3 regions of the Streptomyces sp. NPDC053076 genome follow, and region 3 is predicted to be linked to each of the others. Evidence: riboswitches for the same ligand, from Rfam matches in the RefSeq annotation. Region 3 holds a riboswitch; each other region holds the start of a gene.
The links. Region 3 has a riboswitch for cobalamin ahead of ACIGYR_RS36410 ((2Fe-2S) ferredoxin domain-containing protein). Riboswitches for the same ligand answer to the same signal wherever they lie in the genome.
Positions count from the first base shown of each region.

Region 1: it holds a riboswitch for cobalamin, as region 3 does, so the genes downstream of both, ACIGYR_RS13280 (cobalamin biosynthesis protein) here and ACIGYR_RS36410 ((2Fe-2S) ferredoxin domain-containing protein) in region 3, are expected to answer to the same signal.
Region 2: it holds a riboswitch for cobalamin, as region 3 does, so the genes downstream of both, ACIGYR_RS15785 (energy-coupling factor ABC transporter permease) here and ACIGYR_RS36410 ((2Fe-2S) ferredoxin domain-containing protein) in region 3, are expected to answer to the same signal.

Region 1 covers NZ_JBITZL010000002.1:1,340,170-1,344,474, reverse strand. Annotated here, with positions in the region: gene ACIGYR_RS13290 (anion permease) at 1-907, shown strand, start outside; gene ACIGYR_RS13285 (hypothetical protein) at 942-1,169, shown strand; cobalamin riboswitch at 1,429-1,571, shown strand; gene ACIGYR_RS13280 (cobalamin biosynthesis protein) at 1,671-2,615, shown strand; gene ACIGYR_RS13275 (cobyric acid synthase) at 2,612-4,120, shown strand; gene cobN (cobaltochelatase subunit CobN) at 4,117-4,305, shown strand, end outside.
Region 2 covers NZ_JBITZL010000003.1:544,490-548,794, forward strand. Annotated here, with positions in the region: gene cbiQ (cobalt ECF transporter T component CbiQ) at 1-464, opposite strand, end outside; gene ACIGYR_RS15780 (energy-coupling factor ABC transporter substrate-binding protein) at 471-839, opposite strand; gene ACIGYR_RS15785 (energy-coupling factor ABC transporter permease) at 836-1,537, opposite strand; cobalamin riboswitch at 1,567-1,773, opposite strand; gene ACIGYR_RS15790 (hypothetical protein) at 2,022-2,705, shown strand; gene ACIGYR_RS15795 (YcnI family protein) at 2,654-3,391, shown strand; gene ACIGYR_RS15800 (hypothetical protein) at 3,526-3,768, shown strand; gene ACIGYR_RS15805 (heavy metal translocating P-type ATPase) at 3,768-4,305, shown strand, end outside.
Region 3 covers NZ_JBITZL010000014.1:34,705-39,009, reverse strand. Annotated here, with positions in the region: gene ACIGYR_RS36425 (GNAT family N-acetyltransferase) at 1-244, opposite strand, end outside; gene ACIGYR_RS36420 (CbtA family protein) at 390-1,139, opposite strand; gene ACIGYR_RS36415 (CbtB-domain containing protein) at 1,161-1,379, opposite strand; cobalamin riboswitch at 1,416-1,559, opposite strand; gene ACIGYR_RS36410 ((2Fe-2S) ferredoxin domain-containing protein) at 1,878-2,276, opposite strand; cobalamin riboswitch at 2,338-2,459, opposite strand; gene ACIGYR_RS36405 (hypothetical protein) at 2,572-2,922, opposite strand; gene ACIGYR_RS36400 (SAM-dependent methyltransferase) at 3,286-4,023, opposite strand; gene ACIGYR_RS36395 (antibiotic biosynthesis monooxygenase family protein) at 4,300-4,305, shown strand, end outside.

The DNA of each region.
Region 1 (4,305 bases), on a different contig from region 3:
GGTCGGCGCCACCGTCGCCTCCGCCGGCTTCGGCGCCGTCCACGGTGACGTCCTGGTCACCAAGGTGCTGCTCCCGGCGGTCGCCGCGCCGATCGTGGCGGGCGTCGCCTCGATGCTGGCCACCCGCTTCTCCTACGGCATCGGCGGCAAGGCCGAGGGCGAGGCCACCCGCAAGGGCTACCGCGCCGGCCAGATCGCCTCCGCCGGCCTGGTCTCCCTCGCCCACGGCACCAACGACGCCCAGAAGACGATGGGCATCATCACCCTCGCCCTGATCGCGGGCGGCTCCATCGCCCCCGGTTCCAACCCTCCCACCTGGGTGATCCTCTCGGCCGGTCTGGCCATCGCGCTCGGCACCTACATCGGCGGCTGGCGCATCATCCGCACCATGGGCAAGGGCCTGACCGACCTGGAGCCGCGTCAGGGCTTCGCCGCCCAGACCAGCGCCGCGACCGCCATCCTGGCCTCCTCCCACCTCGGCTTCTCCCTCTCCACCACCCATGTCGTCTCCGGCTCGGTGATGGGCGCGGGCCTCGGCCGCAAGGGCGGTGTGGTCCGCTGGTCCACCGCGACCCGCATGATCGCCGCCTGGGTGCTCACCCTCCCGGCCGCCGCGCTGGTCGGCGCGGGCGCCGAGTCCGTCACCGACCTCGGTGACTGGGGGACCGCCGCCGTCGCCGCCTTCCTGGTCGCCTCGAGCTTCGCCATCTGGAAGTTCTCCCGCCGCGAGGTCGTCGACCACACCGACGTCGTCGCCGAGAGCGCGGAGCCGGCCGGTGTGGTCACCACCGCCATCGCCGCCGTGACCCCGCCGCCCGCGGGCCTGGTCACCGAGGGCCTGACGGCCACGATCCCCGCCCCGGCCGCCGAGCCGGCCCCCGCCACCCCGCCGGCCGCCACGGTCTGACCCCGGGCACCCGGTTACTGAAGGAAGCAACCCCATGAAGATCGACTGGGCGGCCATCGGCTCCGTCTTCGGCGTCAGCCTCGTTTTCACGGTGGGCCTGGTGGCCCTGTTCACCCTCGGCATCAACGGCCTGGCCCGGCGCGAGAAGGCCACGGCCCAGGGCGGCTCCGCCGGTCTCGCCGTCACCGGCGCCTACGTCTGCTTCGCGGCCTGCGCGGCGGCGGTGGCGTACGGCATCTACCTGATCGTGGCCAAAGCCTGAGCCACACCGTGCGGCCCGAGCCGCGCCGCGTGGCCTGACCCGCACGCGTGGCCCGAGTCGCACCGCATGGCCCGAGCCGCACCGCGTGGCCTGACCCGCACCGTGTGGCTCGGGCCGGCCCACGCCATGGCGGCGTTCCGGCCAAGCACCTCAGAGGCTCCCCTCCGGCCGCTCCGGAGGGGAGCCTCTGGCGTGCCCTCACGTCCCGTGATGTGGGGATCGGCACACTCTCCCCGCGCAGGTCAACGGCAAGTTGACGGCCGTTCCGGGCGCGTGGTGGACTGCCCAGGCCATGTACGGCGGCAAGAGAGGAAGCCGGTGCGAATCCGGCGCGGTCCCGCCACTGTCACCGGGGAAGAACCCCCCGGGAGCCAGGAACTCTCACCGCCGATTCACGTCGAACCAGGGCGCGGACACCCTGAGTGAGGACACAGATCGCCATGCTCGGCTGCCGAAGGACCAGTACCAGGACCGCTCCTGTGCCCACGGCCGGCTGAGCCGATGGGTGCCGATCGCACATACGCGTACGGCGCCGCCGCCGGCGTCCTCGGTGACCTGCTCCTCGGCGATCCGCGCCGCGGGCATCCGGTCGCCGCTTTCGGCCGGGCGGCCGGAGCCGTGGAAGGCGCCTTGTGGCGCGACCACCGCGGATGGGGCGCCCTGCACACCACCGTGTGCGCCGGTGGCGCCGTCGCTCTGGGCTCGCTCGCCGCACGCGCCGCACGCCCTTCCCGTACCGCCGCCGTCGCGCTGACCGCCGCCGCCACCTGGGCCGTCGTCGGCGGCACCTCGCTGGCCCGGGAGGCCCGCGCCGTCGGGCGTGCCCTGGAGGCCGGCGACATCGAGGCGGCCCGGGCCCGGCTGCCCCACCTGTGCGGCCGGGACCCGCAGGCGCTGGACGCCGACGGGATCGCCCGGGCGGTGGTCGAGTCGGTCGCCGAGAACACCTCCGACGCCGTGGTCGGCGCCCTCGTCTGGGGTGCCGTGGCCGGCGTGCCGGGACTCCTGGGATTCCGGGCGGTCAACACCCTGGACGCCATGGTGGGTCACAAGTCACCCCGCCACCGGCGCTACGGCTGGGCCTCCGCCCGTCTCGACGACGTCGCCGGCTGGCCGGGGGCCCGGCTGACCGCCGTACTCGCCGCCGCGGCCGGACCCGATCCCCGCGGCGCCCTGCGTGCCTGGAAGGCCGACGCGCACCGGCACCCGAGCCCCAACGCCGGGCCGGTGGAGGCGTCGTTCGCCGGTGCCCTCGGCGTCCGGCTGGGCGGGACGCTCTCCTACGCCGGCCGGGTCGAACACCGCCCCGTGCTCAACGGCGCCACCGGACGGCCGGTCCGGGTCACCGACATCGGCCGGGCCGTCCGGCTCTCCCGCCGTGTCGGACTGCTCGCGCTCGGCGTCACGGTCGCCGCGCGCACACTCCTGAAGGGACACGGGAAGTGAACGGTGGTCTCCTCGTCGCCGGCACCACCTCCGACGCAGGCAAGAGCGTCGTGACGGCCGGCATCTGCCGCTGGCTGGTACGCCAGGGCGTCAAGGTCGCGCCGTTCAAGGCGCAGAACATGTCCCTCAACTCGTTCGTCACCCGGGAGGGCGCGGAGATCGGCCGGGCCCAGGCCATGCAGGCCCAGGCGTGCCGGGTCGAGCCGACCGCGCTGATGAACCCGGTACTGCTCAAACCCGGTGGCGAGCAGAGCAGCCAAGTGGTGCTGATGGGCAGGCCGGTGGGCGAGATGAGCGCACGCGGCTACCACGGGGGCCGTCAACAGCGGCTGCTCGGCACGGTGCTGGACTGCCTGGCCGAGTTGCGGGGCACGTATGACGCGGTGATCTGTGAGGGGGCGGGAAGTCCCGCCGAGATCAACCTGCGGCGGACCGACATCGTCAACATGGGCATCGCCCGCAATGCGCGGCTGCCCGTGCTCGTCGTCGGCGACATCGACCGCGGGGGCGTCTTCGCCTCCTTCTTCGGGACGCTCGCCCTGCTCTCGCCCGAGGACCAGGACCTGGTCGCCGGGTTCCTGGTGAACAAGTTCCGCGGGGACGTCTCCCTGCTGGAGCCCGGTCTGGACATGCTGCACGGGCTCACCGGGCGGCAGACGTACGGCGTCCTGCCGTTCCGGCACGGCCTCGGCATCGACGAGGAGGACGGACTGCGGGTGTCGTTGCGGGGCACCGTACGCGAGTCAACCGTCGCTCCCCCGGTCGGCGAGGACGTGCTGCGGGTCGCCGTGTGCGCGATCCCGCTCATGTCCAACTTCACGGACGTGGACGCGCTGGCCGCCGAACCGGGGGTCGTGGTGCGGTTCGTGGACCGCCCGGAGGAACTGGCCGACGCCGACCTCGTGGTGGTCCCCGGCACGCGCGGGACCGTACGGGCGCTTCAGTGGCTGCGGGAGCGGGGGCTCGCGGACGCACTCGTGCGCCGGGCCGCCGAGGGACGCCCCCTCCTCGGCGTCTGCGGCGGCTTCCAGATCCTCGGCGAGCGCATCGAGGACGAGGTCGAGTCCCGCGCCGGGGAGGTCGCCGGGCTCGGGCTGCTCCCCGTGCGGGTACGGTTCGCCCGCGAGAAGACGTTGACCAGGCCGGCCGGGGAAGCCCTGGGCGAACCGGTCGAGGGGTACGAGATCCACCACGGCGTCGCCGAGGTCACCGGTGGGGAAGCCTTCCTGGACGGCTGCCGGGTCGGCCAGACCTGGGGCACCCACTGGCACGGTTCGCTGGAGTCGGACGGCTTCCGGCGGGCCTTCCTGCGCGAGGTGGCCACCGCCACCGGCCGCCGCTTCGTCCCCGCGCCGGACACCTGCTTCGCCGCGCTGCGCGAGGAACAGCTCGACCGGCTGGGCGACCTGATCGAACAGCACGCGGACACGGACGCGCTCTGGCGGCTCATCGAGTCGGGCGCGCCACAAGGACTGCCTTTCATTCCACCGGGAGCGCCCGCATGAGCACAGTGTTGTTGTTGTCGACCGCCGACACGGACCTGCTGGCGGCCCGGGCCGCCGGCGCCGGTTACCGCATCGGCAACCCCACCCGGGTCGACGTCGGCGAGGAGCTGCCGGGCCTGATCGAGGGCGCGGACCTCGCCGTCGTACGGCTGCTGGGCGGCAAGCGGGCATGGGAGGACGGGCTG
Region 2 (4,305 bases), on a different contig from region 3:
AGCAGGAAGCTCATCCGGTACATCACCATCGCGACGTCCACGACGGGCGCGGGCACCCCGGCCCGCACCAGCCAGGGCAGCAGGTCGGACATCGGAGTGGTGAAGGCGAACAGCAGCACGCCGAGGGAGGCGGCCGAGGTGCGCAACAGCAGCTCTCCGGCGCGGACCGGTCCGTCCTCGGCCAGGCTGACGAACCCGTCGGGTCCGCCGACCTGGACCAGCAGCGTGGCCGCTCCCGTCAGGCAGAAGCCCAGGGGAACGCGGTAGGCACGCCACAGGCGGCGGCCGGGCACTCCCGCCGGGCCCAGCAGGACGGTGAGCGCGGTCACCAGGACGAGGGCTGCCCCCGGCCAGGGCGGCAGCGAGACGGCGAGAGCGGTGAGGCCCAGTCCGAGCACGGCCTTGTCCACGGGATGACGGCGGCGCCAGCGACTGCTGTGCGCCGCCGCGTCGATCGGCAGCACCCCGGCTCAGGTCCGTTCGGCAGCGGACTCGTCGGACGTGCTCTCCGTCGCCTCGCCGTCCGGCGCCGCAACGGCGCGGAGTTCGCCCTGGCGCCGTCCCCTGCGCAGGCCGAAGTAGTAGGCGAGCACACCCGAACCCAGGGCCGCCTGGGCGGCGAACAGCGCCGACTCGATCTCACCGGACGGCGGTTCGTACAGCGGCGAGAACCATGGCTTGTAGTCCGGCTTGATCTCGGTGATCGCCGTCTCCGCCTCGGCGTCCGCGCCGGCGAAGGGTTCCTTCTTGTGGTCGCCCAGCCCGAGCGCCACGGGAAGTACGGCCAGCGCGGCAACGCACAACAGCAGCAAGGTGTTGATCTTCGCGTTCCGGCTCATCGGGCCACCGCCTCCGCCTCCGCGGTGCCTCGGCCGCCGGTGACGAGCACACCCAGCCGGGTCAGTTCGCCCTTGCTGGACTGCACCAGCAGCCGCATCACCAGCACCGTGAGGAGTCCCTCGCTGACCGCGAGGGGAATCTGCGTGACGGCGAAGATCGAACCGAACTTCCCGAGGGCGCCCAGGAATCCGCTGCTCGGATCGGGAAACGCCAGGGCCAGCTGCACGCTGGTGACGCAGTAGGTGGACAGGTCGGCGACGAAGGCGCCGCAGAAGACGGTGACCATCAGCGGCACGTCGCAGCGGCGCAGCAGCCGATAGACGGCGTACCCGGCCCAGGGGCCGACGATCGCCATCGAGAAGGCGTTGGCGCCGAGCGTGGTGAGGCCGCCGTGCGCGAGCAACAGGGCCTGGAACAGCAGGGTGATGGTGCCCAGTACTGTCATGATCGGCGGACGGAACAGGATGGCGCCCAGGCCGGTGCCGGTGGGGTGCGAACAACTCCCGGTCACCGAAGGCAGCTTCAGCGCGGACAGCACGAACGTGAAGGCTCCGGAAGCCCCGAGGAGCAGCGTGCTCTCGGGATGTTCCCTGACTTCGCGGGTGAGTGACCGGACTCCGTGGACGACGAACGGCGCGGACACGACGCCCCAGGCGACCGCGTGCGCCGGAGGCAGAAAGCCCTCGGCTATGTGCATGGCTCGGCAGACCCTCTCCAGCACCTCGTGGATGGTTGACGTGCCTCGGCCGGTCTCCTGGCTCACGGGTACCACCGCCCATTGCCCCGCCTTCCCGGGTCCGGGGACCCAGTGGCTGCCCGCGAGGGCCGGAGCCGGACTTCCCGATCACAGTGGCGAGGGCCGCACCGGCATCACACCGGATTTCCCGTTCACCAAGGCAAGGTGACAGTAATGCCCAGGTAACGGCGATGACAAGCGAGGGTCGGCGGCGCTCGGGGGGCACACAACAGCTCGCGCCCGGCGCGTGGCCCCGAGGGCCCCGATCGGTTGTTCGCGCCACCCCGACACGCGGCCGGACGGAACAGGAGAAGGGCGGAGGAGTGAACGGTCTGCGTCTCCGGCCCGTAGGGAGAGGCACGACATGATCGAACGGCGTTCGGGCGCAGACGCGCATGCTCAGCCGCGAGGACAGTCGCCCGGACGCATGGCAGCATCTGTCCCCATGACTGTGTCCCTGGCGGTGCGGAGCGTGCGCGCGGCCGTGTTCGCCGCGCTGTGCGTGCTGCTCGCCACCGGCGGCCATGCCCTGGCCACGGGCGCGGCTCCCTCGGTGTGGGCGCAGGCCGCCGGGTTCGTGCCCGTCTTCGCCGGAGCGTGTCTGCTGGGTGGCCGTGAGGTATCGCTCGCCGGCATCGGCGGCGCCACGCTCGTCGCCCAGAGCGAGCTGCACCTTCTGTTCCATGCCGCTCGCCCCCAGCACGACTCGATGGTCGTGCACGGGGTGCGGATGGCGCACGGTCACGCGCACGCGGTGACACCTCACGCGACCCTCGCGCACATCGCGGCGGCTCTCGTGCTCACCTGGTGGTTGCGGCGCGGAGAGGCCGCGCTGTGGTCGCTGCTGCGCCGTGCGGTCGCGTGCGTGCCGGGACTCGCCGCCTGGTGGCAGGTGACCCGAGGGACACGGCGCCTGCCGGGCGCACCGAAGCAGGTCCGGTCGCCGGGCACCGGGTCATGGTCACTGAGAGGGGTGCGGCTGCGGTACGCCGTTCATCGGCGGGGGCCGCCGGCAGGGGCGGTGCCACCGAACCTTCCCCGACAGCCGCACCTCTCAGTACGGAGATCCCGCCACTCATGTCCCCGAACCGCAACACCCTGCGCCGCACCGGCGCCGTCACGGCCCTGACCGCCGCCGGGCTGCTCGCCGCCGCGGGCGTCGCCTCCGCACACGTCACCGTCCACCCCGGCAGTTACGCCAAGGGCGCCACGGACGGTGTCCTGACCTTCCGTGTGCCGAACGAGGAGGACGGCGCGAGCACCACCAAGGTGCAGGTGTTCCTCCCCACCGGCCACCCGGTCCTCGGCGTGCTCGTCTCCCCGCGGGACGGCTGGACCGCGAAGGTCACCGACACCAAGCTCAAGACGCCGGTCAAGACCGACGACGGCACCATCACCGACGCCGTCTCGGAGATCACCTGGACCGGCGGCAAGATCGCCCCCGGCCACTACGAGGACTTCGACGTCGCCTTCGGACAACTGCCGGACGACACCGGCGAGCTGACCTTCAAGACGCTGCAGACCTACTCCGACGGCAGCACCGTCCGGTGGATCGAGGAAGCCCAGGGCGACGACGAACCGGAGAACCCGGCCCCGGTCCTCAAGCTCACCGCCGAGGACGCGGCGGACGGCGATGCCACTGCCACGGCCTCGTCCGCACGTCCGGGGAACGCCGCGGGCTCCGACGCCGACACGTCCGGCGACTCGACCGCCCGGACTCTCGGCGCCGCCGGTCTGGTGGTGGGTGTACTGGGGCTCGCCGCGGCCGTCTTCGCCATCGTGCGCACCCGCTCCAGCCGGAGCGGGGACGTGTAGCACGCCGTCCGTCATGTGGCGCACGTCATGAAACGGTGCCGGAACTCGGCCCCCGGTCCGTCCGACTCCTACAGCGGTACGGCTGCGACAGCCCACCGCCGTAAGACGGTTCGACGCGACCAGGAAGGCCGAGCATGGCCGAGTCCCGACATCCCTCCCGCATCGCGGGCTTCGTACCCCGCAAGCTGACGCCCCCGCCCGCCCTCTGGGGCTTCGTGCTGCTGCTGGTGCTGGTCTTCTCGGTGTCCTACGCCGTGGGATCCGCCGCCGGACCGGTGGCACCCGGCATGCACGGCACCGGGGCCGCAACCGGTGGCGGTACGGGGAGCGGCGGGGGCACGGGTGACATGCCCGGGATGCACGGGGGCGGTGAGTGATGGGAGCCGAACCGCCGGCTCCGCTCGTCGTCACAGACCTGACGGTCGGCGGCATGACGTGCGCCGCCTGCGTGCGGCGGGTGGAGAAGAAGCTCGCCAAGCTCGACGGGGTCACGGCGACGGTCAATCTGGCCACCGGACGCGCCCGGGTCAGCCATCCGGAGGTGGTCCTGCCGGACGACCTCGTCGCGGCCGTCGCCCAGGCGGGGTACACGGCGGCGCTGCCCGAGCCTCCCGCGCCCGGCGGGCACCAGGAGACGGCAGGTGACGAGGACGGGGCCGAGGCGGCCATCCGGCAGGAACGCGAGCGGCTCGTGGTCACGGCGCTGCTGGCCGTCCCCGTTCTGGTGCTGTCGATGGTCCCGGTGCTGCAGTTCCGCAACTGGCAGTGGCTGTGCTTCATGCTCGCGGCTCCGGTCGCCGTGTGGAGCGCCTGGCCCTTCCACACGCGGACCGTACGCGGCCTGCGCCACTCCGCGGCCACCATGGACACGCTCGTCTCGCTCGGCGTCGTGGCCTCCTTCGCCTGGTCGGCGT
Region 3 (4,305 bases):
ACGGGCTGAGGACGTGCACATCGACCAGCCGCCGGGGGGCATCGAGCAGACTGCGGGTGAACATGGCGTGGCCGACGACCCGCCCGTCGTGCTCGGCGACCAGCGAGAGACCGTCCTCGGGCGTGATGGTGTCCCGCAGGGTATCGACCAGGTCGGCCACGACGAGGCCATGGTCACCGAACGCCTGCAGGTGAACGTTCCGCACGGCCCGTCTGTCGCTCGGAAGTTCTTCGCGAAGATCCATGCCCGGAGGGTAGAGGCCCCTCCGGGTGGCTCGCACACGGTTTTGGAGCCGGCTCGTCCGGGTGCCGGCGCGGCAGCGCCGCGAACGCGCCGCGCAGGCAATCGGCCGCCTCACCCCCGAAGGGCTCCCCGTTGTCCGGAAGGAGTCAGCGCGCGGCCGGAACCGCTCGCCCGGCGGTCGTCACCGGCTTGGGGTTCAGCAGGCGCTCGGCCAGTTCACCGAAGGCCAGACCGAAACCCATCCACAGGACGGCTTGGATGGCCAGCGCGGACAGGCGGAACCGCCACAGCAACGTGGCCGGGAAGTCGTTCGGCACCTCGTTGATGACCGGCAGGAACTCATAGGCCAGACCGATCACTACGGCGAACGCGGCCACCGCGACCACGGTCGCCCACCAGGTGCCCAGGCTGGGCGTCAGACGCTTGCCCAGGATGGTGGCGGCGACCGCGAGGAGGACGCTGAGCAGCATCATCAGGAAGTACAGGGTGGTCCGCTTGCCGATGGTGTCGGGCTCGCCCACCGACGGCGGGTTGGCCGGGTACTTCAGGAACGGCACGACGTAGACGGCGAGCAGCGCGGAGCCCGACAGCAACAGCGCCGTGGCGCGCGGGCCGAAGCGGCCGACGCGGCCCAGCGCGAAGCAGAAGGCGAGCGCGGCGATGCCGCCGAAGGCGACCCCGTAGACCAGGACGCCGGTGGCGAGGCCGGCGGTGGACTGCAGGGAGCGCGAGACGACCTCCATCTCGTGCTCGTGGGAGTGGGCGTCCTCGAAGCTGATCGCCTTGTCCACGCTCGGCTCACCGAGGAGGTAGGCCGCGATCAGGGCGAGCACGCCGGCCGCGAGGCCGGCGAGCATGCCCCGTACAAGGAGGTTCCGTACGGTTGCGGAGTTCATGGTGGTGCGGTTCCCCTCGCGTCAGTGGCAGGGGAAACCGAGCAGGTGGCGGGCGTCGTGCACCCACTCGTGGACGTCCGTGCCGTTGAACACGGAGGTGGCGCCCTGCTCGGCGCCGACGAAGTAGAGCAGGATCAGCATGAGTACGCCGAAGAAGACCGCCCAGGGAGCTATCGCCTTCAGCGGCAGCTTGGCGGGAACGGCGGGGGTGGCTGTCGGCTGGGCGACGGTCTGCGCCATGGCAGGCCCTCCTCTGGGAGTTCGCGTCCCATCTCGGTGGTGCACATGACGACGGCCACGGGTCTGACTCACGAGGCGTCTGGAGAACGCCTCGCACACAGTGGCGCGACCGTGCCGGGTTTCCACCGGCTTCCGTCTCGCCGTCGTCGATATCGGACAGACCGTACCGCGTGACCGGCGCACGGCCAAGACCGCGCCCGCCGGGGTGATCTTCCTCTCGCGCCGCCGGGCGGCCCTGAGGTGTGTGGGTGAGCGGTACGGCACTCCGGGACGTCCCGCCCCGAAGGCGCCCGTGGCCTCCACCTGGTCGGCGGTCGCGAACACCGTGCGGAGCGGGTGCCGTTCGAAGCGGGCGCCTTGCGCGAGCATCGCCTCGACGAGCCGTCCGAGCGCATCCTTCGGCGTGAGATCCGGGCGCGCTGAGGACGGTTGACGGTCACTGGTCGCCGTTGGGGCGGCCGGGCCCGGGTCCGGCCGGGGTTCTCGCCGGGGCGGTTCTCAGGGTTCCGCACGGCGCCGCGGCGGTGTGAAGGCGTACAGGTCGAGGATGTCGGGTCGGGGAGCCACGCCGGGACCGCCGGCTCGCACCCAGGTGACGATGTCCTCGGTCGCCTCCGCATCGTTGACGAGTCCGAGCCAGACCGGCCGCGCGCCGGCGGCCCGGCCCACGGCGGAGGGCTGTACGACGATGACGTTGGCCTGATCGCACACGTCGAGGCACTCGGAGACGCGCACCGGCACCTCCGCTTCCAGCCGCGCGGTCTGCGCGGCGTGATCGACCCCGGTCACCTTGGGGCTGCCGCAACAGCAGTCCCGGCACACGACGACCCGGCACGGCACCGGACCGCCGCCCGGCACGCCCAGGGGCGGTCCCTCTTCCACCGGTTGCCCGACCATGCCGCGCCACTCCCCTCCCGGGGAGATCCGCCCCGGTGTTCCTTCGAGGAGGCGACCGCGTGAGTCTCCTGGCTCCCGGGTCGCCGCTCGTCCCGCCTTCCCACCCCGATGGGGCGGTGGCCTGCCGGAACTCGCTCACCGGTCACAGTGGCGGGACCGCGCCGGATTCACACCGGCTTCCTCGGACCGCCGTCGCCTTATGTCGCCGCTCATCATTCCATCAGCGGCGCCGCGCCGTCACCCGGCCGCTGCGCGGACGGGCGCCGGCGAGCGGTGCGGGACGCGCCTCACCCCGTCAGCGGAAGAAGACGACCGACCGGAGCTTCAGACGCTCGCTGCCGTAGCCGGTGCGCGGGCGCAGCGTGAACGAGTCACCCGTGCAGTCCGGCTCGGTGAACACGATCGCGTACTCGTCGGTCCGGTTGCGCGGGGAGTGGGCCGGAGAACTGGAGCCGGGATCCGCGACCTCGGGGAGGGTGACGCACTCCCCGCTGTCCGGGTCCTCCAGAACCGCGATCCGGGGGGAGCCGTCCAGACCGGTGTACGTGTACTGGAACTCTCCCGACGCGGCGAAGGCGGAGGCGGGAACGGCGAGGGTCAGGGCGAGGGCGCCGAAGGCGGCGACCGCGGCAGTGCGAAGGCGCATGACTGTGGAGTCCCTTCACGAGCAGTGACGACGTGCGGAGTCACGAGCAGTGACGACGTGCGGCGTCAACCAGCAGTGGTGACGTGCGGAGTCACGAGGAGTGACGATGTGCGGGGTCACCCTTCCCGGGATCGCGTCGTCCCTCTCGGTCACCAGGCGGCAAATCGATCCACCGTCACCCGAACGAGTCAGCCGGGCGCGGATCCGCCCACCCGGAAGCCTCGCCGCACGCGCCCGCGGCGTGTGCCGTCGGCCCGTCGTCAGCTCCGGGGCCGGACCGTGTCCGGGTTCCGCGAACCCACCGCCGGGCCACCCGCGCGGGCGACCAGCCAAGGCGCCGACGGCAGGCGCCCGTTCATGTGGTCAGTCCCGCGTCGGACGCAGCACGAGGCAGACGAAGCCGAACGTGTCCCGGTAGCCGCGCAGCCATTCGTCCCGATGGACCGTGGCCGTCTCGAGCGCCTGGGAGCCGTCCGGATCGGCGCGATGGTCCAGGGCCCACGAGGCCAGCGACCCCGTCCAGGCCCACTCGTAGTCGTCCAGCTCCCGCCGCGTGCTGATGTGCCCGTGGACGGGTGTCCATCCGTCCGCGACGACCCGGTCCAGCGTGGTCGGCAGGTCGGCGAGGTCACCGAGCATCTCGACCGTCTCGGCGGAGGGCTCCCGTTCCCAGAATCCGTCACCGACCAGGACGCGCCCGCCGGGAGCCAGGTGCTCGCGCACCGCGTCGAGGGTGGGCAGGAGGCCGCCGAAGGCGTGCGTGGAACCCACGCAGAGCACCAGGTCGAAGGCGTGGGGGGCGGTGAAGCCGGCGGCGTCCTCCCGGTGGAGGACCAGACGGTCCTCCACACCGAGCCGGCGCGCCTCCCGCAGGGCGCGCGCCAATGAGCCCTCGGAGATGTCGACGCCCTCGGCACGCAGCCGCGGATACGTGGTCAGGGCCCGCAGGAGCCACTCTCCCCCGCCGCAGCCGAGGTCCAGCACGCGCTCGTCCCCGCGCGGGAGACCGCGCTCCAGCAGCCTCCGCACCGACTCGTCGTCGAGCGGAGCCGCGATCGGGTGATCCGCGTGAGCGTGCCGGGAGATCTCTTCTCGGTCCATCGGTGGAGCCTCACACGGCCGGCGGCGCACGCGCACCTGATTTCCGGCGGTCCGGCGCTCACTCGAACGGGTCAGCCGGCACGGCTCGTCCGGGCAGGGCCCTCCGCACCCGGCCGGCGGTGAGGCGTGCGGGGCCCGCCCCTCACCCGAAGTGACTAATACCGGCACGCGCATCCCTTGTCTCCACTGGCCCGTCCCCCATTCGGAGTTGCGGCCGTCCGGGCGACATGAGTCCGTGGGAGTCGTGTCCCGCCGGATCTCACTTCAGGAGGAGACATGGGC